DNA from 3 places in the Bradyrhizobium sp. SZCCHNGR1005 genome. Region 3 is predicted to be linked to each of the others. Evidence: predicted binding sites of a transcription regulator. Region 3 holds the regulator's gene; each other region holds the start of a gene.

Region 1 (10,611 bases), on a different contig from region 3:
GAAAGAGATATGACGAAATCCTCCCGCACCTTCGACCACGTCGAGACCTGGGTGTTCGATCTCGACAACACCCTGTATCCGCACCACGTCAATCTGTGGCAGCAGGTCGACGCGCGCATCGGCGAGTTCGTCGCCAATTGGCTGAACGTCTCGGCCGAGGAAGCACGTCGCATCCAGAAGGACTACTACCGCCGCTACGGGACCACGATGCGCGGCATGATGACCGAGCACGGCGTGCATGCCGACGACTTCCTGGCCTATGTGCACAAGATCGACCATTCGCCGCTTGAACCGAATCCCGCGATGGGGGCCGCAATCGAACGCCTGCCCGGGCGCAAGCTGATCCTGACCAACGGCTCCATCGATCATGTCGATGCGGTGCTAGATCGGCTCGGCATCGCCTCACACTTCCACGGCGTGTTCGACATCATCGCGGCCGAGCTGACGCCGAAGCCGGCGCGCCAGACCTATGACCGCTTCCTCAAGCTCCACGAAGTCGACCCGACGCGGGCTGCGATGTTCGAGGACCTCGCGCGCAATTTGGAGGTGCCGCACGCCTTCGGCATGACCACGGTGCTGGTGGTGCCCGACGGCACCAAGGAGGTGGTGCGCGAGGACTGGGAGCTCGAAGGTCGGGACGATCCTCATGTCGACTATGTCACCGACGATCTGACCGGGTTCTTGCGAGGGCTGGCGCGGTAACGCCGCTCGTCGTGAGTTCGCCATTCCCGGATGGTCCGAAGGACCAGACCCCAGATGCGTAATTGCGCATCGGGAATTCTCGAGATTCGGGGTTCGATGCTTCGCATCGCCCCGAAATGACGGACCAAACAACGTCCCGCCATTCTCACCGGACCAGGACCTCGTCCGCGATTGAGCCGACGAGCATCCTTGACTCTCCTTCCCCAAATTCAGAAAAAGCTAGCTCGTTTTGCTGAATGCACCGCGCGCCGCCCGCCAATCCAAGGATCGATCGATGTCCCTCTCCGCCCTGGAATCCACCATCAACAACGCCTTCGAGGCGCGTGACGGCATCTCGACCGCGACCAAGGGCGAGGTGCGCGACGCCGTGGAAAGCGCGCTCGAATTGCTGGACAAGGGCGAGGCGCGGGTCGCCGCGCGGGGCACCGACGGCAAATGGACCGTCAATCAATGGCTGAAGAAGGCGGTGCTGTTGTCCTTCCGCCTCAACGACATGCGCGTGATTCCGGGCGGCCCCGGCCAGGCCACTTGGTGGGACAAGGTGCCCTCCAAATTCGAGGGCTGGGGCGAGAACCGCTTTCGCGACGCCGGCTTCCGCGCCGTGCCCGGCGCAATCGTGCGTCGCTCCGCCTTCATCGCCAAGGGCGTCGTGCTGATGCCGTCCTTCGTCAATCTCGGCGCCCATGTCGATGAAGCGACGATGGTGGACACCTGGGCCACGGTCGGCTCCTGTGCCCAGATCGGCAAGCGCGTGCACATCTCCGGGGGCGCCGGGATCGGTGGCGTGCTGGAGCCGCTGCAGGCCGGCCCCGTGATCATCGAGGACGACTGCTTCATCGGGGCCCGCTCGGAAGTGGCCGAGGGCGTGATCGTGCGCAAGGGCGCCGTGCTCTCGATGGGCGTGTTCCTGGGCGCCTCGACCAAGATCGTCGATCGCGAGACCGGTGAGGTGTTCGTCGGCGAGGTGCCGGAGTATGCAGTCGTGGTGCCGGGGGCGCTGCCGGGCAAACCGATGAAGAATGGCGAGATCGGGCCCTCGACCGCCTGCGCCGTGATCGTCAAGCGCGTCGACGAGCGCACCCGGTCGAAAACCTCGATCAACGAGCTGCTGCGGGATTGAGGCGAACGTTCCGGCCCGCCGAGGCCCTACTAGCGGCAGCCGGAGAGAGCGTGTTAAGCGAGGGCATGACCGATGCCCTCGCCATTGCCCGTGACCTGATCCGCTGCCCATCCGTCACCCCGGCCGATGCCGGTGCGCTCGGCGTGCTTGCAGCGCTCTTGAAGGACGCCGGCTTCGAGGTGCAGCGCGTCACCTTCTCCGAACCCGGCACCGCTGATATCGACAATCTCTATGCGCGGATCGGCAGTGAGGGGCCTCACCTTACCTTCGCCGGCCACACCGACGTGGTGCCGCCCGGAGACGAGAGCGCCTGGAGCCTGGGTGCGTTTTCGGGCGAGGTGAAGGATGGCTATCTCTACGGCCGCGGTGCGGTCGACATGAAGGGTGGCATCGCCTGCAGCGTCGCCGCGGTGCTGGATTACTTGCGCGAGCATGATGGAAAGCCGCGTGAAGACGGCAACGGCTCGATCTCGTTCCTGATCACCGGCGATGAGGAAGACGTCTCGGTCAACGGCACCGTGAAGCTGCTGAAATGGGCGGCGGAGCGCGGCGAGATATTCGATCATTGCGTGCTCGGCGAGCCTTCCAACCAGGAGGTGATGGGCGACTGCATCAAGATCGGCCGCCGCGGCTCGCAATCCGGCACGCTGGTCGTCGAAGGCAAGCAGGGCCACGTCGCCTATCCGCACCGCGCCGCCAACCCGGTGCCGGACATTTCGCGGCTGATCGTCGCGCTCTCCGACGAGCCGCTCGATCAGGGCAGCGCGCAATTCCAGCCGTCCAACCTCGAATTCACCTCGGTCGATGTCGGCAATTCCGCGAGCAACGTGATCCCGGGGACGGCACGGGCGAAATTCAACATCCGCTACAATGACTGCCATACGCAGGAATCGCTGCGAGCACTGGTCGAGGAGCGGCTGAGGACGGCCTGCGGCAACCGCATCCGCGCCCATATCGAATGGCTGCCGTCCAACGCCAACGTATTCCTGACCAAGCCCGGTTCGTTCACCGAACTTGCCGTTGCGGCAATCGAAGAGGCGACGGGGCGCAAGCCGGAGCTGTCGACATCAGGCGGCACCTCCGATGCCCGCTTCATCTCGAGCTACTGCCCGGTCATCGAGTTTGGCCTGGTCGGCCAGACCATGCATCAGATCGACGAGCGCGCGGCGGTGGCCGACATGGAGACGCTGACGAAGATCTATCGCGGCATCCTCGATCAGTATTTCGCGTGATCGGTGCGGACTACGCCAGCGACCTGTCGGATCAGGCGACCTTCACTTCGGCGAGGAACTGATCGACCTCGCGGCGCAGGTCGGTGGCCTGGCCGGCGAGGCTCGCAGCCGAATCCAGCAGGGAGCGCGCCGAGCCGCGGGTTTCGGCCGCGGCCGCGCTGACCAATGCGATCGACGACGACACCTCGCGCGTGCCGCTTGCGGTCTGCTGCACACTGCGCGCGATTTCCCGCGTGGTCGCGCTCTGCTCGGCCACGGCGGTCGCAACGGATCCGGTCACGCCGCTGATGCTGTTGACCACGGCGGCGATCTTCTCGATCGCGGCGACCGTGCTGCCCGTCTCGTTCTGAATCGCCACGATCTGGCTTTCGATCTCCTCGGTCGCTTTGCTGGTCTGAGCGGCGAGACTCTTCACCTCGGACGCGACCACCGCAAAACCCTTGCCGGCCTCGCCGGCGCGCGCCGATTCGATCGTGGCGTTGAGGGCGAGCAGATTGGTCTGCGACGCAATGGCGCGGATCAATTGGACGACGTCGCCGATGCGGGTGGCACTGCCCGCCAGGGTGCGGACCTTGTCGGTGGTGTCGAGCGCCTGGCTGGTTGCGTTCGAGGACTCCGAGGCCGCTTCCGAGATCTGCCGGGTGATCTCCTTCATCGAATGATCCAGCTCCTCGGAGGCCGCGGCCACCGTGGTCACGCCGGATGTCGCTTGCGCCGCTGCATCGGCGACGGCGGTCGCGCGGGACGCGGTGGCGCCGGCGGAGCCATCGAGCGCCTCGGCCGACTGCTTCAGGCCGCTCGCGGCGTCGCTCAGGCGGCCGCAGAGCGTGTCGATGACCTCGCCGAAGCGACGGGTGAGCGCCTCGATCTTCTGCCGGCGCGCATCGCGCCGCGCTTCGGCGTCGGCGCCCTGCAGCGCCAGCCGGTCCGCCTCTGCGGACTTGTCCTGCAGCACGCCGATGGCGTTGGCGAGCGTGCCGACTTCGTCGGTCCGGTCGCGATAGGCGATCTGCACGTCGCGCTCGCCGCCTGCGATGCGGCGGATCAGCTCGGTCAGATTGGAGAGCGGCTTGATGACGCGGGCATTGAACCAGATCGTTCCGAGTGCGGCCGCCCCGATATTGATCAGCAGCAGGGCCAGCGCCAGGATGAAACGGGTCTGGGAGTCGGCGATCGCCACTTCGCTCTGGCGCAAAGCCTCCGCGATCGCCGCATCGCGCAGCGGCAGGATCGTGTCGAGGATCGGGAACACCGAACGCAGGAACTGATCGGGATCGAGGTCGAGCACCTTGCCGCGATTGGGCGCAACCTGCGAGGTGTAGAACTCGCCACCGCGTGCCCAATAGCCGTTCTCGACCTCGGTCAGCGCGACGAAGATCGGCTTCTGATCGATCTCGGCAGCAGCCAGCTTGGCCGACGACCAAATCCGCTCGATGCGCCCCTTGAACATGGCAAGCGCCTCGGCCGGTTCACCCGTCATCGCCTGCTTCGTCGCGATGGCCCGGACGAGTGTCGTGGTGGCGCGGCCGGCCCAGTCACGCAAATCCCAGCCGAGCACGGCGAGACGGGCCGCCTGGCCGACCGCCGCGTTCGCCGAATTGATCCGGCGAACGATCACATCGACATGGCTGCCCGTCGTCTCCTGAATCGTGAACATCCGCGGCACGTAATCGCGGACGAACGATTCGGACCGCGCCGCCTTCGGCTGCGCGACGGCCTCGAGCGCGGCCCCACGGACCGCGCGAAGCTTCTGCTGGATCGAATCCAGCGCAGCAGTGTCTTCGCTCAGCCACGCGAGACTGCGGGCCTTGGCGAACGCATCATCAGACCCCTGAATGACCTTCTGCAGCGTTGCAAGCTCGTCCGCGGTCGCAGGGTTGGGCGAGGCCAGGCGTGGATTGACCATGGCGCGCTCGAGATTCAGCTTCTCCGGCAGCCGCAACATGGCAGACAGCAGTTGCGCATCACCGCCTGCTGCCTTGGCAGCCTGTAGCGCCGTCAACTGCTGCCAGGCGAACCACATGGTTGCGAGCAGACCGATGACCGCACCGAGTAGGAGCGAGAGCAGGAAGACTTGACGAATGCGCACGATCGACCTCGCCGAAGAGGAGCCTAGGCTCCCCGGATAGCTGCGAGGACTTCAATTTGGAGTTAAGAAACTCGGCCCTGCAATGCAGATCCGTAAGCCAATAAGGAAAAGCATTTGCAGCCGACGCACGCGATCTGTTCGGCGCCGCCGGTGAGGATTACCTCAATACTCCACCTTCACCAGATACAAGCCCTCGGGCGGGGCGACAACGCCGCAGGCGGCGCGGCTGCGCGCGGCGAGCGCGGCGGAGAGATCATCCGCACTCCACCGCCCCTGCCCGACCCATACCAGTGAGCCCACCATCGAGCGCACCTGGCTGTGCAGGAACGAGCGCGCGGAGGTGAGCACCGTCACGGCATCGCCGTCTCTGATGACGTCGAGTTGGTCCAGCGTCTTCTCGGGCGACCTGGCCTGGCACTCGGTGTCGCGGAAGGTGGTGAAATCGTGCTTGCCGATCAGCCGCTGCGCAGCTTCATGCATCGCGTCCGAATCGAGCCGCTGCGGCACGCGCCAGACCCGCCCCACATCGAGCGCGAGATTGGCGCGCCGGTTCATGATGCGATAGCGGTAGTGACGCTTGCGCGCCGAGAAGCGCGCTTCGAAGGTGTCGGGCACGATCTCCGCAGAGAGCACCGCGATCGGGTTGGGACGCAGATGGGCATTCAGCGCATCGCGCAGGCGATCCGGCCGGAAGTCCTTTTCGATGTCGCAATGCGCGACCTGTCCCGTCGCATGAACGCCGGCATCCGTCCGTCCCGAGCCGTGGACGCGGGTGGCGACGCCGCAGGTGGCCTGCGCCGCCGCCTCAAGCGCGCCCTGCACGGAGGGCAGGCTCGCCTGCAGCTGCCAGCCGCAGAACGGTGCGCCGTCATATTCGATGGTGAGCTTGTAACGGGGCATGTGGTTCTGTTGTTGCCGTCATCGCCCGGGCAGGCGGGCGATCCAGTATCCACCGACATCTCGGTTCGACAAATGAACGCCTCGGCGTACTGGATACCCCGCTTCCGCGGGGTATGACAGCCTCAGGAAAAGCGGGCACCGCGCTTCAGTGGCGTGCCGCGCAGGAAATCCGCAGCCTGCATCGGTGCCTTGCCGGCGCGCTGCAGCTCGATGATGCGGATCGCACCCTCGCCGCAGGCAATGGTAAGGTGATCGTCGAGCACCGCGCCAGGATCGGCATGAACCGCGCCGGAACCGGAGGCAAGCTCGCAGCGGAGAATCTTGACGCGAACCGCTTCGCCGTCCACCTCGACCTCGCTCCAGGCGCCCGGAAATGGCGACAGCCCATGGATGTGACGCAGCACCGCGTGCGCCGGCTTGTTCCAGTCGATCCGCGCTTCCGCCTTGTCGATCTTGGCCGCGTAAGTGACGCCGTCCGCCGGCTGCTTCGTCAATGTGAGGTCGCCATGCGCCAGCGCTGCCATCGCACGCACCATCAGACCGGCGCCGATCGCGGCGAGCTGATCGTGCAGATCGGACGCGGTCATCGCATCCGATATCGCAATGCGTTCACCCATCGCGATATCGCCGGTGTCGAGGCCGGCATCCATTTTCATCACCATGGCGCCGCTCTCGGCGTCGCCTGCCATGATGGCGCGATTGATCGGCGCGGCGCCACGCCAGCGCGGCAGCAGCGAGGCATGCAGATTGTAGCAACCGAGCCGTGGCGCATCGAGGATGGACTGGGGGAGGATCATGCCATAGGCCACGACCACGGCCGCGTCGGCATTGTGGGCGCGAAACTCCGCGAGCGCGGCCTCGGTCTTCAGCGTCTTCGGCGTGAACACGGGGATCCCGAGCCGCCGCGCCTCCTGCTCCACCGGTGTCGGCTGCAGCGCAAGCCCGCGGCGGCCGCCGGGCTTCGGTGCGCGGGTATAGACGGCCGCGATCTCGTGGCCGTCGGCGGCGAGCTCGCGCAAGGTCGGCACGGCGAAATCCGGCGTACCCATGAAGATCAGGCGAAGGGGCATTGGCGCAATCTCGTCTTGCGAGGTCAGCCTCCCTGCGCTCGTCACGCCCGCACTTGTCGCGGGCATCCACGTCTTTGGTCGTTCAAGGCCGCAGCGTGGATGGCCGGGGTCGCTTGGCTTGTCGTGCTAAGACGCGCTTCGCGCTTTTGCCCGGCCATGACGGAGAGAGACGTCGATCATTCCGCCGCGCGCTTGGCGGCTTTGGCGAACTTCTTCATGACGCGGTCGCGCTTCAGTTTCGACAAATAGTCGATGAAGAGCACCCCGTTGAGGTGGTCGATCTCATGCTGGATGCAGGTGGCATAGAGACCTTCGGCGTCCTCCTCATGCACCTTGCCGTCCAGATCGGTGAAACGGACCCGTACCTTCGCGGGCCGCTCGACCTCCTCGTAATATTCGGGGATCGAGAGGCAGCCCTCCTGATAGACCGACATTTCGTCCGACCTGGACAATATCTCCGGGTTGATGAAGACGCGCGGCTCCGGATTGCCCTCGCCATTCTCGTCCCGCTTGGACAGATCCATGGTGATGAGGCGCAAGGGTTGCGCGACCTGGATCGCAGCGAGCCCGATCCCGGGCGCGTCGTACATGGTCTGGAACATGTCGTCGACCAGCTGCCGGATCTCCGGCGTCAGCTTTTCGACAGGTTTGGACACCAGCCGCAACTGCTTGTCGGGCAGGATGATGATTTCTCGTAAGGCCATGGCGGGCGATTTAAGCGCCGGACGGCACGCGGTCAATCTGAACCGCCGACGCTTAAGACATCGCGAACCGTGTTTTTTAGAACCTCGTTAACCAAGAGTTTTAACCCGCGGTTAACCATAAATGTTCTTATTTTGTTCCTATTTACTCAGGAATCTGGTATAGGGGTCCGATGACCTCCGTGAACCCTGTCGTCTTCGCGATCGGCGATCTGCCGGTCCGGGCCTCTGACGCACTGCTCGGCTTCGGCGCGCTAGTGCTGTTGCTCCTTGTTGCCATCACGGTGGCGGTGGCCCGGTCCGGGCGGCGCGGCGCAGCGCTTGCAATGATGCAGGCCATGCGCGCCGACGAGCTGGAGCTGCGCCTGTCCGAAATGCTGCGGGTTCAGAACGAGGCCTCCGGCCGCGTCGATGCGATGACGCAGGTGCTCGCCGGCCGCCAGGCGGAGCTCGCGCGCGCCGTCAACGAGCGGCTGGATTCGGTGACGCATCGCGTCGGCCAGTCGATGGAGCAGACGACGCGCCACACGATGGATTCCTTGCGCGTGCTGCACGAGCGGCTCGGCATCATCGACAACGCGCACAAGGACCTGACCGAGCTGACAACACAGGTCACGACCTTGCGCGACGTGCTCGCCAACAAGCAGGCGCGCGGCGCCTTCGGCCAGGCGCGAATGGAGGCGATCGTCCAGGATGGACTGCCGAAAGGCAGCTACGCATTCCAATACACGCTGACCAGCGGCAAACGGCCGGACTGCGTCGTATTCCTGCCCGATCAGCGTCCGCTGTGCATCGATGCGAAATTTCCGCTGGAAGCCGTCACCGCACTGCATGATGCGCGCAGCGACGAGGAGAAGCGATTCGCCTGCCAGCGGCTGCGTGCCGACGTGCTCAAGCACGTCAACGACATCGCCGAGAAATACCTGATCACCGGCGAGACCCAGGACACCGCGCTGATGTTCGTCCCCTCGGAATCGGTCTATGCGGAGATCCATGACGGCTTCGACGACGTGATCCAGAAGGCCTATCGCGCCCGAATCGTGCTGGTATCGCCGTCGCTGCTGATGCTCGCGATCCAGGTGATGCAGCAGATCATGAAGGACGCGCGCATCCGCGACGCCGCCGACCAGATCCGCAACGAGGTCATGCACCTCGGCGACGATCTCGGCCGTCTGCGCGAGCGCGTGCTCAAGCTGCAGAAGCATTTCGGTGACGTGAACGAGGATGTCAGGCAGATCCTGATCTCCGCCGACAAGATCGAGAAGCGCGCCGGCCGCATCGAGGAGCTCGATTTCAGCAAGCCCGACGCATCAGTCGATTCCCCGCGGATCACCCCGGCCGCGGCGCCGGACTTGTTCCCTCTCTCAGGCCGGATGCAGGCGGGAGAGTGAGTTGGCTTGCTGCATTTGGGGGACGAAGCCTACTCAGCAAAAGTCGTCATCGCCCGGCTTGACCGGGCGATCCAGTATCCCAGAGACCGTAGATGGGCGCACGCAGCTTCTACGTTTACATTCTCGCAAAGCGTATCGGCGGCACACTGTATATTGGTGTCACCAACGATCTGATGCGGCGGGTTGCGGAACATGGGATGAAAGTGGCCGAGGGCTTCACTAAGCGATACGACGTTGCTCGCCTCGTTTATTTCGAAGTCTTCGATCAGGTTGAACCAGCGATCCAGCGCGAAAAACGACTGAAGAAGTGGCCACGCGATTGGAAACTTCTCTGATCGAAAGAGAAAGCCCGAACTGGATTGACCTCTATCCGCAAATTGCCGGAGCTCTATAATTACTGCCTCTGGAATACTGGGTCGCCCGGTCAAGCCGGGCGACGACGAGTGTTTTGGTGGAGGCGACTAAATCTGCTACACGCCTTCCATGACCGCACCCGACGCCGCATCCGACATCAGCGCCGATAACGGCTCGCACGAGGCCGATGCCCCCGCCCCCACCTGGCGCGAGAGTATCGCCGTCTACCTGCAGCCCCGCGTGCTGGTGGTGCTGTTCCTGGGATTTTCCTCCGGCCTGCCGCTGGCGCTGTCCGGCTCGACATTGCAGATCTGGATGCGCGAGCTCGGCGTCGATCTCGGAACGATCGGCCTGTTCGCCCTGGTCGGCACGCCCTACACGCTGAAATTCCTGTGGGCGCCTTTGGTCGATGCGCTGCACGTGCCGCTGTTCACGGCCGCCTTCGGCCGCCGCCGCGGCTGGCTGGTCTTCGCGCAATTGCTGCTGATTGCCGCGATCATCCTGCTCGCGCTGACTGATCCTGCGCGGGCGCCGTTCATGGTGGCACTGGCCGCGCTCCTGGTCGCAGCAACCTCATCGACCCAGGACATCGTGGTCGACGCGTTCCGCGTCGAAAGTCTGCCCGAAAGCGAGCAAGCCGCCGGCATGGCCGCTTATGTCGCCGCCTACCGCATCGGCATGCTGATTTCGACGGCCGGCACACTTGTCGTCGTCTCGGCGTTCGAAAGCCGCGGGCTGCCGCGAGCTTCATCGTGGATGTGGGGCTACGTCGTCATGGCCGCGCTGGTGCTGATCGGCACTGTCACAGCTCTCCTCGCGACCGAGCCGGCGCAATCCAAGACGGCTGAGGCAGCGACGGCCGCGGACACGGCAATGACGCGCGTGATCCATGCCGCGATCGGCGCCTTCTCCGAATTCCTCAGCCGCAAGGATGCGCTGGCCGCGCTGGCCTTCGTGGTGCTGTTCAAGTTCACCGATGCGTTTTCGGGCACGATGACGGCGCCGTTCGTGATCGATCTCGGCTTCAGCAAGGTCGATTATGCCGCGATCGT
Region 2 (10,611 bases), on a different contig from region 3:
AGATGAAGCGCTCGAACAACAGATCGACTTTGGTGGGATCGACCGAGGTCACGCCGAGTACGTAGCAGACCGCGGAATTGGCCGCAGATCCGCGACCCTGGCACAGGATGCCACGGCTGCGCGCGTAGCGCACGATGTCGTGGACGGTGAGGAAGTAATGCGCGTAGTTGAGTTCGGCGATCAGCGCGAGCTCCTTCTTCAAGGTGGCGCGCAGCTTCTCGTCGATTCCGTCACCGAAATATTTTTCCGCGCCGTCCCAGGTCAGGTCTTCCAGATGCTGCTGCGCGGTCTTGCCGGGCGGCACGGGCTCGTCCGGATATTGATACTTCAACTGATCCAGCGAAAAGGTGATGCGGTCGGCAAAACGGACGGTCTCCGCGATCGCATCCGGGTGGTCGCGGAACAGCCGCGCCATCTCCTGCGCCGGCTTGAGATGACGCTCGGCATTGGCCTCGAGCTTGCGGCCGACCGCCTCGATCGTGGTCTTCTCGCGGATGCACGTCAGCACATCCTGGAGCGGACGTCGCGCGGGATGATGATAGAGCACGTCATTGGTCGCGATCAGCGGCACGTGAGCTGAGGCGGCAAGCCGCGCAAGCCGAGCCAAACGCCGGCGGTCATCGCCGCGATAGAGCAAACTTGCCGCCAACCACACGCCCTCAGCCTGGCTCTCTTGCAGGCGCACCAGGACCTTGCGCAAGCCGGCTTCCTCAAAGCGATGTGGTGGCATCACCACCAGGAGCTGGCCTTCGGCAAACTCCAGGAGATCATCGAAAGCGAGATAACAGGCGCCCTTCTCGACCTTGTCGGTGTCGTCGCCGCGCTTGCCGCGGGTCAGGAGCTGGCACAGCCGGCCATAGGCGGCGCGATCGCGCGGATAGACCAGGATGTCTGGCGTGCCGCAGGTGAAGACGATGCGCGCGCCATAGAGCAGCTTCGGCCGGTAAGGGAGCTTGTCATTGTCGAGTTCGGCATAGGCGCGGACGATACCGGCGAGCGTGTTGCGGTCGGCGATCCCGATCGCCTTCAAGCCATAGATGGCGGCCTGCTGCACATAGTCCTGCGGATGGGAGCCGCCGCGCAGGAAGGAGAAATTGGTGGTGATGCCGATCTCGGCATATTCGATGCTCATGCGAATAGACCGTGCATGTACCAGGCGGGCTGCACGACTCTGCCCGGCTGCTGCTCGATCTCGCGGTCGTAGAGGCCGTCGCGATAGAGCCAGAACCGCAAACCGTTCTCGTCCTCGACGCGAAAATAGTCGCGCGTCAGCCCCTGCCCATCCGGCCGCCACCATTCCATCGCGATCCGCTCCGGCCCTTCGGCACGCACGATCGCATGTGCGGCACGCCGCCAGACGAAGCGCGCGGGCGGCCCATCCGGCACCTGCGCGATCACCTGAATTTCCTCAGGACAGTCAAAAAGCCGCAAGGGCCGCAGCGGCGGCTCGCCCTCGACGCGCGCGGGCCAGTCGGCCTTCGAAGCCGCAACAAGCTGCTGCTGCGCTGGAGCCGGCAGGCTTGCGCGCTCGGGAATGTGGGTATCCACAGGCAGATGCACGATGACGCGCTTGCCCCCGATCCGCGCAGCAATACGATCGATCAGCGCGGCGATCTCGTCATTATCATGAACATGGGCGTCGAGATCGCGCTGCTCCTGCACCACGAGCTCGCTGCGGCTGGCGCACAACCGGATCAGGTCGAAGCCGAAGCCGGGATCGAGCGGATCGCTCAAGGCGTCCAGCCGTTCGCGAAACAGCCGGTCGATCACGCGCATCTCCGTCACCGGCCGGCCGGTATCGACCGCGATCATGCGCACCACACCGTCGGTGCGGAAGAAATAAGCCTCCAGCCGCCGCGCGCCCTTGCCTTGCTGCGCCATCGCAGCCACCAGCATGGATGCGAGGCTCGACAGGCTCGCGGCGATGACGGTGTCGGTCGCCACCGGTTCGGCAAAGCGCTTCTCGACGATGTAGTCCGGCGGCGGCTTGCGCGGACTGATCGGCGCATCCGCTTCGCCCAACGCCTGGGCCAGCACGCGCGTGAAGACCGCGCCGAAGCGCGCGGTGATCTCGTGGCGGCCGCGGGATGCGACATCGCCGATGGTCTTCAACCCCGCGCGGCGCAGCCCCAGCGTGATCGCCTCGCCGGCGCCGAGTGCCACCACCGGCAACGGACTGACGACAGCCGCCTCCTCACCGTCAAGCACGATGCGGCCGTGGACATGGTGGTTCAAGGTGCGCGCACAGATCGCATTCGACGCGATCGCAGCCGACACGGTGAAGCCGCGCGCGGTCAGCGCGTCGCACAAGAGCTTCATCAGCATGGCCTCACCGCCGAACAGATGGGCGCAGCCGGTAACATCGAGCGCCAGACCATGCGGCGGGTCGAGCGCCACCAGCGGCGTGAAGCGGTCGCACCAATCGGCGATGTCCTCCAGCGTCTTGGTATCCGCCGCGGTATCGGCTTCGTGCACCAGGAGGTCCGGACAGATGGCGCGGGCATTGGCGAGCGGCAGGCCATGCGTCAGGCCCCAGCGGGCCGCCGCCTCGTCGAGCGAATGGATCAAAAGCGCGTTGCCGTCCTTGATGACGACGACGTTCGGCTTGCCGTCATCAGGCGTGGCGCTTGTGGATGCCAGCTTTCGCTTGATGCGATCGATCGGCAGGCGCGGCAGCCACAGGCTGAGGATCCGCCGCCGGTTGGCTGAAACACTGGTCATCGCAGGTCCACTCCATGATCCATCGCCCGGTCTGGCCGTGACGGTTGCGAACAAGCTCGGCATCGAAGCGCGGCGCGCCCCAGGCGGTCCAAGACGCCCCGGGCAAAGACGGCGCGGTGCGCAACATCCAGCGCGTTTCGGCGGTCGAAGGGACGGGCTCGGCGGCGATCCGCAACATCAACCCGGCGACGCCGGACGCTTGTGCCGCCAGCGTCAGCTTGCGGCTGGCGACGAGATCGAACTTCTTGGTCTCGCCCCAGACCTCGATCATCACGGCGCCGAGCGCATCGCAGGCGAGCGCATCCGCGCCTGTGCGCAGCGCCGTTTCGAGATCGGGCGCACGCACCGTCACCAGCAGGCGTGGATCGAGGCCGAGTTCGGCCAATCCACATGGCGACAGCGCGCCGCTCTCCCGTTCGGCAAAATCCTGCCTGATCCAGATCAGCGGCCGCCGCGCCGAGACGCGCGCCGCAAGCCCAAAGACAAAGCCGGTTGCGGCTGCCGCCTGCGTTCCGCTCGGCGCAAACACTTCGTGCAATGCGCCGGTGGCGAGCCCGCCCTGCAAGGTCGCGTCGACCTCGTCATGGCCGAGCGCGACACGGCGCCCCTCCAGCGTGCCCTCGCCCGCCTCGAGGCGGGCGATGCCGCTGCGCAGGCGCGCAAGCGTGTCCATGCGTGCGCCGGTCATGCGTCGCCGCTCCTTCTCGCCCCGTTACAGGTCCTTGCGGTTGAACCCGCAACGAACCTCTTTGTTCATGATACGTTCTAATATAAAGCTAACGCCTTGCGATGAGTCAATCGGGATTGACCCGGACGAGATTCACGCAACGGAATCAAAGGGATTCAGGCCGATGGAGCTGCTACGCAAACTGGAGATCCTGGCCGATGCCGCCAAATACGATGCCTCCTGCGCCTCCAGCGGTACCGAGATGCGGGATTCCAGCGACGGCAAGGGTCTCGGCTCGACCGCGCCCGGCATGGGCATCTGTCATTCCTATGCGCCCGACGGCCGCTGCATCTCGCTGCTCAAGATCCTTCTTACCAATGCCTGCAATTACGATTGCCTCTATTGCGTCAATCGCGCTTCCTCCAACGTCCCTCGCGCACGCTTCACGGTGGATGAGATCGTCAAGCTCACCATCGACTTCTATCGCCGCAACTACATCGAGGGCCTGTTCCTCTCCTCCGGCATCATCCGCAGCCCCGACTACACGATGGAGCAAGTGGTGTCGGTCGCGCGCAAATTGCGCGAGGAGCATCGTTTCCGCGGCTACATCCATCTGAAGACGATTCCCGAAGCGGACGAAGCGCTGATCGCGGAAGCCGGCAAATATGCCGACAGGCTCAGCATCAATATCGAGATGCCGCTGGAGACGAGCCTCGCCAAACTCGCACCGGAAAAGAACCAGCGCGCGATCCGCCGCACCATGGGGCGGCTCCGGCTCAAGCTCGACGAAGCGGATGAAGCCAAAAAGGCGATCCGCAAGGCCCGGCCGCCGCGCTTTGCGCCCGCAGGCCAGAGCACGCAGATGATCGTCGGCGCCGACAGCGCTGACGACCGCACCATCCTGGCGACCTCGGCCAATCTCTACGGCGCCTACAAGCTGAGGCGTGTCTACTATTCCGCCTTCAGTCCGATCCCGGATGCCAGCCGCGCGCTGCCGTTGCAGGCGCCGCCCCTCGCGCGCGAGCACCGGCTCTACCAGGCCGACTGGCTGATGCGCTTCTACGGCTTCGACGCCGAGGAAATCGTCGACGAAGGCGAAGGCATGCTGCCGCTCGACATCGACCCCAAGCTCGCCTGGGCGCTGCGCCACCGCGACCGCTTTCCGCTCGACATCAACACGGCGAGCCGCGAGGAGCTGTTGCGCGTGCCGGGCTTCGGCACCCGCACGGTCGAGCGCATTCTCACCATGCGCCGCGCGACCTCGATCCGGCTCGCCGACCTCACCCGACTGCACGTGGCCCGGAACAAGGCGCTGCCGTTCATCGTTCTCTCAGACCATCGTCCGTCTCGCGGGCTGCTTGATGCCGCCGGGCTGCGGACGAGGCTTCAGCCGAAGCCGCAGCAATTGGGATTTGGATTCTAACCGAGCCGTCATTGCGAGGGACGAAGCCCCGAAGCAATCCAGGAGCCAGACAACGATTCTGGATTGCTTCGTCGCCTTCGGCTCCTCGAATGACGGGAGGAGACAGATGCACATCGTCACCCTCGACAGCAACACCGACTTCGACGGCTGGCGCAAGGCGGCGCGGGCGTTGGCGACGAACGACGTCAAGCCGGCGGAGGTGACCTGGCGCGTGCGAGGCGCGACGGCTGACCTGTTCGACGATCAGGCCGAGACGACGCTGCCGGAGGTCCCGGAGGGCACGTTCTCGGTGCCGGCGTCATTCGTCGAATTGGCGCAATCCGCCATCCTGCATCGCGATCCCAATCGCTTCGGCCTGCTCTATCGGCTGTTGTGGCGCCTGCGCGCCAATCACGACCTCATGACCCTCGCCACCGATCCCGATGTCGCCCAGGTCAATGCGATGGCGCGGGCGGTGCGCCGCGACGAGCACAAGATGCACGCCTTCGTCCGCTTCCGCGAGATCGGCCGGGAACGCGAGACGCGTTACGTCGCCTGGTTCGAGCCGGAGCACCACATCGTCGAGCTCGCCGCCCCCTTCTTCGCGCGCCGCTTCGCCGACATGCCCTGGTCGATCCTCACCCCCGACCTCTGCGCGCATTGGGACGGCAGCCGAGTCAGCTTCACGCCCGGCGTGAGCAAAGCTGAGGCGCCGTCTGAAGATCGGCTCGAGGAGGTCTGGCGGCGCTATTATGCGAGCATTTTCAATCCTGCACGGCTGAAAGTGAAGGCGATGGAGAAGGAGATGCCGAAGCGATATTGGCACAACCTGCCCGAGGCCTCCCTGATCAAGCCGCTGATCGAAACCGCCGCCCAGCGGGCGAGCGCGATGATCGCCGAGCCCGGCACCGAAGCGCACAAAGCGCAGAAACGGGTTGAGGAGACAGTGATGGCCCGCAAGCCCAAAGCTCAAACTAAGGCTCACGAAACTAAGGCTCATGCATCCAAGCCGCACGAGACCGATGCCGCCGCTCTTGAGACGTTGCGTGAAGAAGCTGCCTCTTGCCGCGCCTGCCCACTGTGGAAGAACGCCACCCAGACCGTGTTCGGGGAAGGGCCGGCGCACGCCCCGATCATGCTGGTCGGCGAGCAGCCCGGCGACAAGGAAGACCTCGCGGGCCAGCCGTTCGTCGGCCCGGCCGGGCAGATGCTCGACCGCGCGCTGGACGAAGCCGGTATCGACCGCACCAAGGTCTATGTCACCAACGCGGTGAAGCATTTCAAATTCGTGCCCCGCGGCAAGATCCGCCTGCATCAGAAGCCGACGACGCCGGAGATCAAGGCCTGCCGGCAATGGTATGAGCGCGAGCTTGCCGCGATCCGCCCAGCCCTCGTCGTCGCGCTCGGCGCGACCGCCGCGCAATCCGTGTTCGGCAAGATCACCCCGGTCAACAAGAGCCGCGGCCATGTGGTGGACCTGCCCGACGGGGTCAAGGCGATGGTGACGGTCCATCCCTCCTATTTGTTGCGATTGCCCGACGCGGATGCCAAGGCGCGCGAATATCAGCGCTTCGTCGAGGACCTGCAGATCGCTGCGCATGCGATGAAGCGGTCGGTTCGGGCAGCGTAGTCGTCGAAAATCTTCGTAGCCAAATACCGGGAATGAGCTCGCCGGCCCGTGTCCTGTTCGGTCTTTATCTTTGAGTTGGGTCAAAACCCCGCCGCCAGCACGAACTATCGTCCAGTTCAGATCCGAACGGCCTGCAAGGTGCTCGGATCGCGGGGTCGGATCATTCCGAACCGCAGGACAGGGCGAATGGCACACGGGCGAGGCTGGCTTCGATGCAGCTCGCCTGCTGTTCGCCGGGAGCTCCGCCGTGCGATCTGCCACGAGCAGTCCAGAGTAAGCGCGTCATCAGCATCCGGGCACGACGGCCGCGCGGAGCCACTGTGCGAGTCTCGGCGCCTTTTCACATGAGCAGCGAATCAGCGGAGAGAGACGGATGAGACAGCCTGGATTGGATCACCGCCATCGTGACAAGAATGGCGAAATCAGCAGAAAGCACGGCAACACCCTGATCCGCACGCTGCGCACGATCTACGGCCCCGGCTTTGCGAAGGGAGCCGCCGACTCGGACAGGCTCGCAGACGTGCTACACCGCATCGACGAGGAGTCGCTCTCGCAGCTGGTGCATCATCATGAGCGCGGCGAACTGGACGACAAGATCAAGAACGCGGCGTGAGTGCGCGACTCCTCGGACCGACAAAGCGATCGACCCCATCGGCACCGCTACGATGCCGACGGGACGTCGCAAGGTGATGGCGAGCTTGAGACCGCTCCGGCTCACGCCGCCAGCGTGTTCTCCACGAGCTTGATGAAGTAGGACGTGCCGTAGACGATCGCCTCGTCGTTGAAATTGTAGGCGGGGTGATGCAGCCCGGCCGAGTCGCCATTGCCGATGAAGATGAAGGCACCGGGCCGCGCCTCCAGCATGTAGGAGAAATCTTCCGCGCCCATCATCGGCGGCATCTCATGTACATTGGTCTCGCCCGCGACCTCCTTGGCGGCGCGCAACGCGATCTCGGTCTGCTCGGCATGATTGACCGTCACCGGGTAGCCACGCGTATAGGTGAGGTTGATCTTGGCGCCGGTGATCTGGGCCGTGCCCGCAACCACCTCGCGCACGCGTTTCTCGACGAGATCGCGGATCTTCGGCGTCAGCGTTCGCACCGTGCCGCGCAAAGTCGCCGTCTGCGGAATGACATTGCGGGCGTTGCCGGCGTGGAATTCGCACATCGAGACCACCGCCGACTCCAGCGGGTCGACATTGCGCGAGACGATCTGCTGCAACACCGTGACCAGCTGCGCGCCGACCAGAAGCGAATCGATGCAGTTGTGCGGCTTGGCCGCGTGGCCGCCATGGCCTTCGATGGTGATGTCGATGTTGTCGGTCGCGGCCATCAACGGACCCGGCCGGATCGCAAACGCACCGACCGGGATGCCGGGGCCGTTGTGCATTCCATAGACCTGGTCGATCTTGAAGCGCTCCATCAGGCCATCCTTGATCATGGCATGGGCGCCGCCGCCACCCTCCTCGGCCGGCTGGAAGATCACGGCGACCTCGCCGGCGAAATTGCGGGTCTCGGCGAGGTAGCGGGCCGCGCCCAGCAGCATCGCGGTGTGGCCGTCATGGCCGCACGCATGCATCTTGCCGGGTGTCTTGGAGGCATAAGACAGGCCGGTGGCCTCCTCGATCGGCAGCGCGTCCATGTCGGCGCGCAAGCCGATCACCTTCACCTCACCGTTGCCCGGCTTCCTGCCCTTGATCACGCCGACCACGCCGGTCTGGCCGAGGCCCGTGGCGACCTCGTCGCAGCCGAATTCGCGCAGCCGCTCGGCCACGAACGCCGCGGTCCGATGCACGTCGTAGAGCAGCTCCGGATGAGAATGGATATCCCGCCTCCAGGCCTGGATATCGGGCTGCAGATCGGCGACGCGATTGACGATAGGCATAGGAAATTCTCGTGATCCCTGTTGGCATTGAGGCCTGTGTAGCATGCAAGATGCACACCGCCCAACCGATAGACGTCCGCGAGCAATGCGGCCATGCGCATGAAGATGGACTTGTCCCCCGGCCATCCCGCTGACTAAAACCGCCGCAAGCAGACCAGGGAAGGACGCCGATGCCAAGGCAGCTCGAGGGACAATTCGACTATATCGTCGTGGGCGCCGGCACGGCCGGCTGCATCCTGGCGAACCGGCTCTCGGCCGACCCGACCAAGCGCGTCCTGATCCTGGAAGCCGGCGGCAACGACAACTGGATCTGGTTCCATATTCCGGTCGGCTACCTCTTTGCGATCGGCAATCCCCGCTCCGATTGGATGTTCCGGACCGAGCCGGAGCCGGGGCTCAACGGCCGCTCGCTGGCCTATCCCCGCGGCAAGGTGATCGGCGGCTGCTCCGCCATCAATGCGATGATCTCCATGCGCGGCCAGGCGGCCGATTACGACCATTGGCGCCAGCTCGGCCTGGCCGGCTGGTCCTATCAGGACGTACTGCCGGTATTCCGGCGGCTGGAGGACCACTTCCTCGGCGAAAGCGAACACCATGGCACCGGCGGCGGCTGGCGGATCGAGGCTCCGCGCCTGTCCTGGGCCGTCCTTGACGCGGTCGGCGACGCCGCGGAGGAGATGGGCATCCGCCGGATTCCTGATTTCAATACCGGCGACAACGAGGGCGTCAGCTATTTCCATGTCAACCAGAAGCGCGGGCGGCGCTGGTCGTCAGCACGGGGCTTCCTCAAGCCGGCACTGAGCCGTCCCAATTTGCGGCTGGAGACGCATGTGCTGGTCGAGCAGCTGATCGTCGAGAACGGACGCGCGGTCGGCGTGCGCTTCATCCAGAACGGCGAGACGATCGAGGCACGCACGCGAGGAGAAGTCATCCTCAGCGCCGGCGCGATCGGGTCGGTCCAGGTGCTGCACCGCTCCGGCATCGGGCCGGCGGAGTGGCTCAGCCCGCTGGGGATCGACGTGACGCTCGACAAGCCTGGCGTCGGGCGCAACCTGCAGGACCATCTGCAGCAGCGCGCGATCTACAAGGTCACGGGCGTCCGCACGCTGAATGAGACCTATTACTCGCTATTCCGCCGCGGCCTGATGGGGCTGGACTACGCCCTCCGCCGCCGCGGCCCGCTCACCATGGCGCCATCGCAGCTGGGCATCTTCACCCGCTCGGACTCGACGCGCGACCGCGCCAATATCCAGTTTCACGTGCAGCCGCTCTCGCTCGACAAGTTCGGCGATCCCCTGCACCGCTTCCCCGCGATCACGGTCAGCGCCTGCAATCTGCGTCCGACCTCGCGGGGCACCGTGCGGATCCGCTCGGCCAAGCTGGATGAGGCGCCGTCGATCGCGCCGAACTATCTGGCGACCGAAGAAGACCGCCAGGTCGCGGCCGACGCCATCCGCGTCACGCGCAGGCTGATGAAGCAGAAGACGCTGGCGCGCTTCAACCCGGTCGAATTCCTCCCCGGCCCTGCCGTCGGCGACGACGACGCGTCGCTGGCGAAGGCGGCCGGCGATATCGGCACCACGATCTTCCACCCCGTGGGCACGGCCAAGATGGGCACCCGCGACGATCCCATGGCCGTCGTCGACGAACGTCTGCGCTTCCATGGCATCGCGGGGCTTCGGATCGCAGACGCCTCGATCATGCCGACCATCACCTCGGGCAACACCAACACGCCGACCGCGATGATCGCGGAGAAAGCCGCGGCAATGATTTTGGAGGATGCGAAGTAGTCTCTCTCGATCGTCATTCCGGGGCGCCCGCAGGGCGGACCCGGAATCCATTTCACCACCGTCTGCAAGGCCAAATGGATTCCTGTATCTGACCGGGTGTCACTGTCATAGTGGCGGCGGGTAGAGACAGCTCGTTGGATTCCCGGTTGCCTCGGCGACCGTAACCCGGCTTGGGCGTCTCCGCTTGCCTTGTCTGATCGAACAGTCGCATGAGCGCCGATTTCCGGTAGCTCGCATACAGGTCTGATCCCCATGACAGCTCAGTCTCTTGCGCTCGCGGCCGGCATCGATGTCGGTCAGCGCTTTCTTGATGTCGGCCTTGCTCCCTCGGGCAAGACTTTCCGGGTTGCCAACGCTGCCGAAGGCGTCGCCGCCGTGGTCGAGCGGTTGACCCAGGCCGGCGTCGGCCGTGTCGTGCTGGAGGCGATCGGCCCCTATGCCCGGCAACTCGTCAGCGCTCTCGGCGCGGCCGGGTTCGAGGTCGGTCTCGTCAATCCGCGCCGCATCAAGGCATTCC
Region 3 (10,611 bases):
GGGCTCGCGACCACGCCTTATGCCGCGTTTCATTTTCATCGCGTGACACCCTACGGCGTGCTCGCCAATCTCGCGGCGATGCCGGTGGTCTCCGCTCTGGTCATGCCGGCCGGATTGCTGGGACTGCTCGCGGCGCCGCTCGGGCTCGACGGTCCGTTCTGGTCGCTGATGGGATGGGGCATCGACTGGATGATCGCGGTGACGCGCTGGGTGGCAAACCTGCCCGGCGCGGTCGGTCGCATCCATGCGTTCGGCATCGGTCCCGTGATCGCCGCAAGTCTTGGCCTCATCCTGATGGGTCTGCTGCGCACGCCGCTGCGTTGGAGCGGCGCGGGTCTGCTTGCGGCTTCGATTCTCTGGGCGCTGATGACGCCGCAGCCGGACATGCTGATCTCCGCCGATGGCCGCAACGTCGCGGTGCGCGGCCGCGAGGGCCGGCTGCATCTCATCCGGACGGGTAAGGACGCCTTCCTTGCTCAGGAATGGCTCGCCGCCGATGCCGATGCGCGAACGCCGGCCGATAGCTCGCTCGGCGACGGCGTGTCCTGCGATGACGCCGGCTGCGTGGTGCCGCTTGCCGATGGCCGCTTCGTCTCGCTCGCGCTGCGCGCCGAGGCCCTGGAGGACGATTGCGCGCGGGCCGCACTGGTCGTGACAGTCAGGCAAGCGCCGCCCGATTGCACGGCCTTAGTGGTAGATCGCGACCGGCTGCAGCATCAGGGTGGACTGGCCCTCACGCGGCGCGGCGACGGCTTTGCGGTCGAGGCCGTCCGGCCCAACGGCACGCAGCGGCCGTGGTGGCCGGCTGCTCCCGATGCGGGCGATTTCCAGGCAACGCTGGCGCCGCGCTCGCCGGCGCCAAGATCCCAGGACGCGACGCCGCCGGAGGCGGAGCAGGGGGCGGTGGATTAGCAATCCGGCAGTTCGAACGTGCCGAGATGATATTCGGATGCGTCGTCGTCCTCGTCGCCATCCGACGGGCTTCGCGATGGCGGTGGAAGCTCCACCAGGGTGAACAGCGCATCGGGATGTTGCTGCCAGACCGCGATATCGTCGGCCGTCACGGTCAGCCATCCGAACGTGAATATGTAACGACCGGGCTCAGTGATGCGCCCGGCCTTTTGCCAATTGATCTTGTTGACCACGGGCCATTCTCCCCCCCGGCGAACCATAACTTCCGCCGAGGGCCGAATGTTCCCATTTGTCTTCGCATCCGTTGCGCTTCTCAGTTCAGGTGATCGAGATCCGCCGCACCGGCGTCGTTTCGCTGCTGCTCGAAGCCTCGGTGCCCAGCGGCCTGCGCTCGGCCGGCTGCTTGGTCGCGGGCAATTGCAGCACGGTGACGCGTTGTCCCTCGCAGAGCTGGGTCACCAGCACATGCCGACCATCTGCGAACTCGATCGCATCATGGTGGCGATCGGGCACATGCTTCTCGATCGTGTTGAACTTGGCCACGCGGTCGCGGATCGTGCGGGTCCAGATCCAGCGGCTGTCGTAGCGAACGTCGTCGGCAAACGCCAATTCCGTCCCGGGCAGCATACACACGGCGACATTCGGCTCGCTCTCGGAGGCGAAGCCGCGGGTCGAGGTTCCGCGGAACGTCGTCGAGATCAGCGTTTCCCCGACTTTCGCCGGGCGGGACGCAACAGCATGCAGGCTATAGTCACACATCGGATCGCTCCTCGTTCGAGATAGCAACCCACGCTCCCCCCGGACAGGCGCAGGCCTCTATCAGAGTGGACATCAGGAACGATGTTAGCGCGTGCTTGACGGCAATTCTGCGCTGATCTGCACCCCGTACGGCGCTTCGCGATCACAAGCGTTTGAGCGTGTTGCATCGCGATCGAAGTGCAATCATCATCAGCGCCGTCGGAAGAGACCTCCAACGCGTCAGATCAAATTGCGCGCGATCCAGTTCGCGCGCGTGACGATCAGTACTTGCGGTACAGCCCGATCAGCTTGCCCTGGATCTTGACGCGGTTGGGCGGCAGGATGCGGACTTCATAAGCGGTGTTGGCCGGCTCCAGTGCGATCGAGGCGCCGCGCCGGCGGAAACGTTTCAAGGTGGCTTCCTCATCGTCGATCAGCGCGACGACGATGTCGCCGGTGTCGGCGGAGTCGTTGCGCTGGATCAGCGCCATGTCGCCATCGAGGATGCCGGCATCGACCATCGAGTCGCCGCGGACTTCCAGCGCATAATGCTCGCCGGAGCCGAGCATGTCGGCCGGGACGCTGATGGTGTGGCTGCGCGTCTGCAGCGCCTCGATCGGCGTGCCCGCAGCGATGCGGCCCATCACCGGGACGGCGACGGGACGATCGCCCTCGTCGATCGCCGGCGTGCTGGTGCGCACCTTGCCGAGATTACCTTCGATGACAGACGGCGTGAAGCCACGCCGGTTGTTCGCCGCCTGGGACAGTTCGGGCAGCTTGATCACCTCGATGGCGCGCGCGCGATTGGGCAGGCGGCGGATGAAGCCGCGCTCTTCCAGCGCGGTGATCAGACGATGGATGCCCGACTTCGAGCGCAGATCGAGTGCGTCCTTCATCTCATCGAAGGAGGGCGGCACGCCAGCTTCCCTCAGACGTTCGTTGATGAACCGCAGAAGTTCGTACTGTTTGCGCGTCAGCATCTCGACCAGATCCCCAGGTTGATGTGTCGTTCTCGCCCGAGACGTTCTTGTTCAAGACGCTCTCGTTCAAGACGTTCTCGTTTGAAGCGTTCTCGTTCGAAACGTCCTCAGTTCGCGGCGCCCGCAACATCTTCGAAACAAATCATGAACGGACACTATCTGTTCGATATGTGTTCTGCAATCATTAATTTGCAATGAAGGTGGTGCGCAAGATGCCTGCTCGATGCCCGCAAAATAGCTGCGAGATCCCTGGCGGTATATTTGGCAGCTGCACCCTGTTTAGTCTGGCAGCCTCAGAATCTCGCAGACGGAGCCGGCACTTGCCGCGGGCGCAAAAGCCGGGCGGATCACCAGGGCCTGCGATAGCGCGAGGTTGCCGAGCAGCGAGGAATCCTGATGCGTCACCGGCGTTGCGACCAGCGCGCCGTCGGCGCGCACCTCGAGCCGCGCGCGCAGATAGTCCTCGCGGACGTCGTTGGCGGCGAGGTCGCGGCCGAGCAGCGCAGTCTCGCGGGCAGGGTGGATTTGAGCCAAGCCCACGAGCTTCCGAATCAGCGGCACCAGAAACAACAGGCTGCAGACATAGGAGGAGACGGGATTGCCGGGCAGGCCGATCACGCGCATCTGGCCCAACCGTCCATGCATCATCGGTTTGCCCGGGCGCATCGCGATCTTCCAGAACGCCATGTCCACGCCCTCGGCGTCCAGCGCCTGCTTGACCAGATCATGATCGCCGACCGAGGCGCCGCCGGTCGTGATCAGGATGTCGGCTTTCGCCTCGCGCGCGCGGCGGATGCCTGCGACCGTCGAGTCCAGCGTGTCGGCGGCGATGCCGAGGTCGATGGGATCTGCACCCTCGGCGCGCGCCAGGGCGCGCAGCGCGTAGCCGTTGGAATAGACGATCTGGCCGGGACCGGGATTCGACCCCGGCATCACCAGCTCGTCGCCGGTGGCAAGCAGCGCTACCTTGGGGCGGCGGTGCACCGGGAGCTCGGGATAGTTCATGCTGGCGGCGAGCGACAGGTCGCGATCGCTCAGGCGTCGGCCGGCTTTGAGCAGCACGTCGCCTTCGTGGAAATCCGCGCCGGCCGGGCGAATATGCCGGCCCTTCCTGGCCGCTTCGGTGATGGTGACGTGGTCGCCATCCGCGATCGTGTCCTCCTGGATCACGATGGCGTCGGCGCCGTCGGGAACGACGCCGCCGGTGAAGATGCGCGCGGCCTCGCCGGGCCCGAGCGTGCGATCGAACGGCCGGCCGGCCGCGATCTCGCCGATGACCTTGAGCGTGGCGCGGGCGCGGTCGGCATCCGCGGCGCGGACCGCATAGCCGTCCATCGCCGACATCGGCTGCGGCGGCTGGGTCCGCAGCGCCGCGACGTCCCGCGCCAGCACCCGGTGATAGGCCTGGTCCAGCGCGACCTTTTCCTCCGGCAGCGGCGCGGCGCCGTCGAGCACCAAGGCCAAGGCATCAGAGACCGGCATCAGGGCCATGAAGAGTTCCTTCCGAACAGGCCGGCGCAGCGCCGACCGATTCCGCCTTCTAATCGAAGCTTCGATGCAAGGCCAAGCGCTTCGGCGGCAGGGCCGTCAGGACAGTCGATCGGTGGCCGCCCAGATACGCCGCTGCTTCGCCCTCCAGGTATCGTCAGACGTTGTCTGCAGATGCTCACTCACAGTCGCGCGAGAAACTCCGTGAGCAGGACGGTCACCTCGGCTGGCCGCTCCAGGCTCGGCAGGTGCGCCGTGCCGGTCAATTCGCGTCCCGATCCGTTCGGCATCGTCGCTGCCATCAGGCGGCTTCGCTCTTGAATATGAGGGAAATCAAGGTCGCCCCAGATCACGAGCGAGGGCGAGGAGATTTCGCCGAGGCACGGGAAGGCGGGCGTCGCATCGAGGTTCGCACCGATCGGCGGCGACCGCAGCGCAATGGCATTCTTGTCGATGAACAGCCGGCGCAGCTCACCGGCAACGCGGCCTTCGGCTTGGAGTGGACCGTCCAGCCACATGTGGGCCTTGATCGCGCAGACTCGATCCCAATCGCAGGCCGCCTCGGCTTCCGCAAGCTGTGTCATCAGATCCGCGATTGCGGGTAGATAGACCGGTTCGGGCGCGCCGCTGACCGATGGCGCGACCAGCACCAGCGCCCGGACGTGGGATGGATAACGAAGCGCGAAGTCGAGCGCGATTCGTCCGCCTTGTGAGCAGGCGACAAGGATCGCAGGCGTGCCGCTTGCGACGGTGTCTATCACCGCCAGCAAATCCGCCACTTGAGAATGGCCTTCCTTCTCCGCGGCAGTCCCGCCAAAGCCGCGACGGTCATAGGCGATCGCCATATGCGTCGCACTGATGGCATCCACTTGCGCGCGCCACATCATGCGGTCGAAAACCGCAGCATGCAGAAAGACGACCGGTTGGCCGTGACCGACGACATCGGTAGCAAGCCGCGCGCGGCCTGTGATGATTTGACGGGGTGCGCTCATCGACTTCGATCCTGGAAGTGCGGCTGTGCAGTCGCCGATGCTAAGCGGGCGCGCCATGGCGGCGATGGTAGCCGCTCGGCGCTGGCCACGTCCAGCTGGCAAGCGTTGATCGATCCGGCTCGAAGATCTCGATCTTGAGCGGATAGCACGCGGCGGCATCGCTCGAATGGGTCGCGCTGCAATCGCCGCCGGGACAGGCCGACAGCGCGCCGAGCAGATCGATCTCGGCGAAGAACTCGATGAAGTCGCCGGGACGGACCGGGCTCGCCTTCATGAAATATTGCTGCGTATCCTTGGTGAAGCCGGTGCACATGAAGACGTTGAGCACGTCGTGCACGTGGTGCTCGACCGTATCGGGCTCGGACTTCAATTCGGCGCCGAGCGCGCGCGCCAGGTTGGAATGGCAGCAGAAGTCGTAAACGCGGCCGTTCAACCGCAGGTTGGTGTAGGGATCGCAGCGTGTGCCGATGACGTCGTGCACACCGGCGCCATCCGCATCCCAGCCGTACCAGCCGAGCGTGTCATGGCTGATGGTCGCCATCGGCCTCAGATAAGGCATGCTGCTCCAGAGCCGGTCGCCGGTGCTGACATGCGTGGCGTGCAGCGCGCGGGTCTTGCCGCTGAAGAAGCGCTCGGCGAGATCGTCGGCGTTCCAGAGATTGAGATCGCCGACCTGCGGGCCGTCGATGCTGACGATGCGGAAGAACCGCCCGCGCGTGACGCGAAACGTCCGCGCATCGCGCGGCGGCACCACGATCTCACCGGTCTTGACCAGTGTCTTGCGCGTGGCTTCCAGCACGGCCATGTCGGGCCGCGGCATCGACCCGGCAGGATAGACGATCGTCGGCCTTGCCGAACGGCGTGCGGCTGCGTCGGCGGGCTCGGGTGGGACGTTTGGCGGCATCGTTCGCACTCGCTCAATGCAGGGAGACAGCGTGATGACTGATAGCCCGTGATCGAGGCTCGGTGAATTACAAGAGCAATTCACCAAAGCCGGCCTTCTCATAGCCGCCAAGATGGCGCTTTTCGTATATACCGAGCGACCAGAGTGTGTGAGTCAGCTCGGCCGCAGGGCCCAAACCGGATGTGGCGTGATGTCGCAGCGCCAAGATCGACGCGAATGATCCGCAACGGACATGTTGCTTCTGTTGTCTATTTGTTGTCGATCTCGCCTCTCGCTTGCGGGTCGGTTTGGGACCGATCGGACTTTGTCTAATTAAGGCCTGTATATTCGTGGATTTCACTTTCTCAGAGATGGCCGCACGGTCAGATCTCAACCCCGCGCCATGGCGCCGTCCCTTCATCCGCTGGCTTGATGGCGTCGAAGCCGGGTGGTCCGTCCCGCTATTGCTTGTCAGTTTCGCAGCCGTTTGGACGGCTTACCTGTGGATCGCGTATGCGGGCTCGGGTCTCCATCCCGATTTTCTCGAGACCTGGACCCTGGGGCGGCACTTCGCCTGGGGCAACCCCAAGCATCCGCCGCTGATGGGCTGGGTCACCGGTGCCTGGACACAGGTCTTCCCGTCCACCGACTGGTCGCTGCAACTGATGGCGATGACCAACGCGGCGCTGGCGCTGTGGGCCGTCGACCTGATCTCCAGGCAGTTCGTGACCGGGCACAAGCGCCTGCTGGTGCTGCTGTTGCTGATGCTCACGCCCGCCTATCAGTTTCACGCCCAACGCTTCAACGCCAACGCGGTGCTGCTGGCGGTATGGCCGCTTGCGACTTATTGCTTTCTGCGCGCGTTCGAAACCAGGACCGCGATCTGGGCCATCGCGGCCGGACTGGCGGCCGCGGTCGCGATGCTCGGCAAATATTACTCGGTATTCCTTTTGGCGAGCTTCGCTCTTGCTGCCCTCGCTCATCCGTCGAGACGCGCCTATTTCACCTCCGCCTCGCCGTGGATCTCGATAGCCGCAGGCCTCCTGGCCCTTGCGCCTCATCTCTACTGGCTCGCGACCACGGGAGCTGCTCCCTTCGGCTATGCGATGGCGGCGCACGGGGGAGTTGATCTGCCGACGTCACTCCAGGATTCAACGTCCTTCGTGGCGGGCCTTGCGGCGACGATGAGCCCTCCCGCGCTCACCTGGGTTTTGATTGCCGGTCCGCGATTGCGGCGGCTGCCGAGCGATTTTGTGGCCATGGTCCCGGGCTTGCGGCTGCTTTTTTATATCGCGATCGGCACGATCGTCTTGCCGGTCGCGACCTCGCTGACCGTGGGCACCGATCTGCCATCCATGTGGGCACTGCAGGGCGTGTTCCTGTTCGCCGTTCTGATCGTGTGCGGGACCAGCTATCCGATCGAGCGCTTCCATACGGTGAATGCGACGGTCCTCGTTGTAGGCATCGCGCTCGCGGCGGTCGTCATCGCCGCGCCGCTGCATGCGCTTTATCGCAACAGCCACGGCTATGAGGAAGGGCGCAATCTCTATCCTCAGATCGCCGGCGAAGTCACGCGCCTGTGGCACGAGCTCACCGGCATTCCGTTCGCCAGGGTCAGCGGCGACGATGCGCTCGCATTTGCGACTGCCTTCTACAGTCCCGATCATCCCTATTATGCGCGACCGTTCGCCAAGCAATACACTTGGCCCGTCCCGCGCAAGACGACGCTGGAGCATGGCTGGGCCGGGCTTTGCTTTCACGACCAGCCGGAGTGCCTCGCCTGGATGGACCAGACCGCCGCGCGCGCCGGGAACGTCGTCCGGCACGAGTTCGTCGCGCAGGCCCATCTGCTGGGCATGCCCGGCGTATCGAGAAGGGTGGTCGCGCTCATCGTGCCGCCGCAGGCCGCGCAGGCAGACGAAGAACCCGGCAAATGATCGCGCAAGCCGGAGGCTGAAGGCTGCATCAGGCAGAAGCCGAGCGGCCTCGTTTCGCGACCGAAGCTTACGTCATTCTTTCCCCGACGCAGACATATGAGCTGCTGGAATTCAGCTGGTTAGGCCGGATCGGACATCGTCATCCTGCACGCGGGCCGACGCGATTGACCCCAAAGCAGACGAGAGAGGCACGTCCAGGTTGCAACATTCGACCAGCACTAGTGACCCATTGATCTGCATCACGGCGCTCGTCGATTTTTGTGATGTTATTTCTCCGACGCGCGAGCGATGCCATTCGCAATGGCACCGAAGGAGGCCGCATGGTTATGGCGGCGGCCCGCAAATAGTCGTGCGGCGTTCTTATTGAGACAGGTGTCCGGCAAATGCCGCAGCTCCCCACGTCCACGTCAGCCGAGCACCTTCACGCCTACGACGTATGGGATGTCCCGACGCGGTGGTTCCATTGGATCAACGCGCTCACCGTGCTCGGTCTGATGATCGTCGGAGTTATCCTGCTGAACGACGACGCGTTGGGGCTCGCCGCCAACGGCAAGATCCTGCTCAAGGAAATCCACGTCGTGCTCGGCTACGTGATGGGGCTGAATTTGATCTGGCGCTTCGTTTGGGCATTCTTCGGCAACCGCTATGCCAGATGGAGCGCCATCCTGCCTTATGGTTCAGGGTTTTGGGGCAAACTGCGCGCTTACGGCAGCGCCTTTCTCAGCGGCGAGCCGCAAGAATATGTCGGGCATAATCCCGCGGCACGTCTCGCAATTGCAGTTCTCCTGCTGCTGCTCGTGCTGCAAGCCGCGACCGGCACGATTCTCGCGGGCACCGATCTATTCTGGCCGCCGTTCGGAACATGGTTCGCCGGTTGGGTTGCCGCAGCCGGGATTGATCCGGCAACGGTCTCGCCCCTCGCCGCGGAGACGTTGGACCAGACCGCCTACAAGGCCATGCGTGCGTTTCGAAGCCCGGTCGTGACGATCCATCTCTATGCGTTTTATGTACTCGCAGGCGTCGTTCTGCTGCATCTGATAGCGGTGATCGTGACCGAAATTCACGAGGGTGGAAGCATCACGTCGGCCATGTTTACCGGCCGAAAAATTCTCAACCGTCCCCCGCAAGACGTTTAGGCTCGAAAGAAGTCCGGCGCCTGTGGGTGTTTGAAGTATGGCCGTTCGCGCCGAAGGCGCTGTCCGGCAGGACGGCCGAACGCCAGTAGTCACACCTTTCTTGGGCAGTTGTTGGCGAACAACAGAGGAGCAGTCGCCATGATCAGACAAGCCGTCACGTTGGTATCCCTCAGCTGCCTTTTTGCATCCTCCGCTCTGGCACAAGATGACCTGCTGGCGAAGGCGAAGCAGCAATTCGAGCCGATCCCGACAGCTCCACCAGTGCTGCCCGACAACGTGGCGACTCCCGAGAAGGTCGAACTCGGCAAGATGTTATACTTCGACCCGCGGCTCTCCGCGAGTCACGCCATCAGCTGTAGCTCGTGTCATAGCATCGGGCTCGGCGGTGCTGACGCCGAACCCACCTCAATTGGTCATCGCTGGCAGCATGGCGAGCGCAATGCTCCCACGGTCCTCAATGCGGTATTCAACAAAGTCCAGTTCTGGGACGGCCGAGCCAAAGACCTCGAACAGCAGGCCGGCGGGCCGATGGCCAACCCGGTTGAGATGGCGTCGCCCAAGACGCATGTGGCCGAGCAGCTGAAAGGCATTCCGGGCTATGGCGATCTATTCGCCAAGGCTTTCCCGGGCGAGGCGGACCCCATCACGCTTGCTAATGCGCAAAAAGCCATCGCCGTATTCGAGGCGACGCTGATCACGCCAAACGGGCCGTTCGACCGCTTCCTGAGGGGGGAGCAGGACGCGCTTTCGCCGACGCAGAAGGCGGGCCTAGCCGTCTTCATGGACAAGGGATGCTCGGCCTGCCACAGCGGCATCAACGTTGGAGGCGGCATGTACGCCCCGTTCGGCGTGGTCGAGAAGCCGGGCGCCGAGTTTCTGCCACCGGCCGATAAGGGCCGTTTCATGGTTAGCAAAACTCCGGGTGATGAGTACGTCTTCAAGGTCCCAACGCTCCGGAACATAGCTCTGACGGCGCCTTATTTTCACACCGGGAAAGCATGGGATCTGCGCCAGGCGGTGGCCGTGATGGGAACCAGTCAGTTAGGCATTCAGCTGACCGACGATGAAATTAGCAAGATAACCACCTTCCTCGACAGCCTGACTGGTGAACAACCGAAAGTGACGTACCCCATCCTTCCGCCAAGCGTGGTGAGCACGCCCCGACCGCAACCGTGATCGAGGTTATCGGTTTTCTAGTGTTCCGATGCTGACGTATGATTCACAAATCGGCTCAGACTTGCGAATCTGTGCCGATGAGGAAAATCGAACAGATTTCGATCGGCGCCGCCGATCGTGAGCGATTGGAGCGGCTGGTCCGAGACCGGAATACGCCGCAAAAAGTTGTTTGGAGAGCGCAGATCGTGCTTTCTGCAAGCGAAGGGATGACGGCAGAGGCGATCGCGGCGACGGTAGGCAAGAGCCTGTTGACGGTGCGTCGGTGGCGCCAACGCTATACGGCCGAAGGGGCCGAGGGGCTCTTGAAGGACGCGACCCGTCCGTCGCGGGTAAAACCGCTGTCGCCCGAGTTGATCAAGCGCGTGGCGC

Evidence for each region. The regulator LexA, encoded in region 3, represses DNA repair genes until DNA is damaged. The targets are predictions, from matches to a motif close to TGTTCNNNNTGTGTTCNG.
Region 1: QXZ85_RS10825 (DNA recombination protein RmuC) is a predicted target of LexA. The motif match lies at 7,940-7,957, and genes of this name have one in related genera.
Region 2: QXZ85_RS29765 (DNA repair protein) is a predicted target of LexA. The motif match lies at 3,472-3,489, and genes of this name have one in related genera.

The regions. Positions count from the first base shown of each region.
Region 1 covers NZ_JAUEZC010000002.1:1,026,559-1,037,169, reverse strand. Annotated here, with positions in the region: gene QXZ85_RS10860 (pyrimidine 5'-nucleotidase) at 10-702, shown strand; gene dapD (2,3,4,5-tetrahydropyridine-2,6-dicarboxylate N-succinyltransferase) at 977-1,822, shown strand; gene dapE (succinyl-diaminopimelate desuccinylase) at 1,888-3,054, shown strand; gene QXZ85_RS10845 (methyl-accepting chemotaxis protein) at 3,086-5,143, opposite strand; gene truA (tRNA pseudouridine(38-40) synthase TruA) at 5,306-6,043, opposite strand; gene fmt (methionyl-tRNA formyltransferase) at 6,166-7,113, opposite strand; gene def (peptide deformylase) at 7,290-7,817, opposite strand; gene QXZ85_RS10825 (DNA recombination protein RmuC) at 7,997-9,205, shown strand; gene QXZ85_RS10820 (GIY-YIG nuclease family protein) at 9,298-9,540, shown strand; gene QXZ85_RS10815 (AmpG family muropeptide MFS transporter) at 9,689-10,611, shown strand, end outside.
Region 2 covers NZ_JAUEZC010000010.1:43,902-54,512, reverse strand. Annotated here, with positions in the region: gene QXZ85_RS29775 (error-prone DNA polymerase) at 1-1,132, opposite strand, end outside; gene QXZ85_RS29770 (DNA polymerase Y family protein) at 1,129-2,721, opposite strand; gene QXZ85_RS29765 (DNA repair protein) at 2,615-3,409, opposite strand; gene QXZ85_RS29760 (putative DNA modification/repair radical SAM protein) at 3,573-4,811, shown strand; gene QXZ85_RS29755 (UdgX family uracil-DNA binding protein) at 4,918-6,420, shown strand; gene QXZ85_RS29750 (hypothetical protein) at 6,794-7,033, shown strand; gene QXZ85_RS29745 (M20 aminoacylase family protein) at 7,135-8,304, opposite strand; gene QXZ85_RS29740 (GMC family oxidoreductase) at 8,475-10,094, shown strand; gene QXZ85_RS29735 (IS110 family transposase) at 10,347-10,611, shown strand, end outside.
Region 3 covers NZ_JAUEZC010000009.1:183,066-193,676, reverse strand. Annotated here, with positions in the region: gene QXZ85_RS29410 (ComEC/Rec2 family competence protein) at 1-912, shown strand, start outside; gene QXZ85_RS29405 (hypothetical protein) at 909-1,145, opposite strand; gene QXZ85_RS29400 (hypothetical protein) at 1,231-1,671, opposite strand; gene lexA (transcriptional repressor LexA) at 1,932-2,630, opposite strand; gene glp (gephyrin-like molybdotransferase Glp) at 2,910-4,121, opposite strand; gene QXZ85_RS29385 (alpha/beta hydrolase) at 4,301-5,110, opposite strand; gene QXZ85_RS29380 (urea carboxylase-associated family protein) at 5,151-6,014, opposite strand; gene QXZ85_RS29375 (glycosyltransferase family 39 protein) at 6,365-7,930, shown strand; gene QXZ85_RS29370 (cytochrome b/b6 domain-containing protein) at 8,314-9,066, shown strand; gene QXZ85_RS29365 (cytochrome-c peroxidase) at 9,205-10,242, shown strand; partial or broken gene QXZ85_RS29360 (IS630 family transposase) at 10,320-10,611, shown strand, end outside.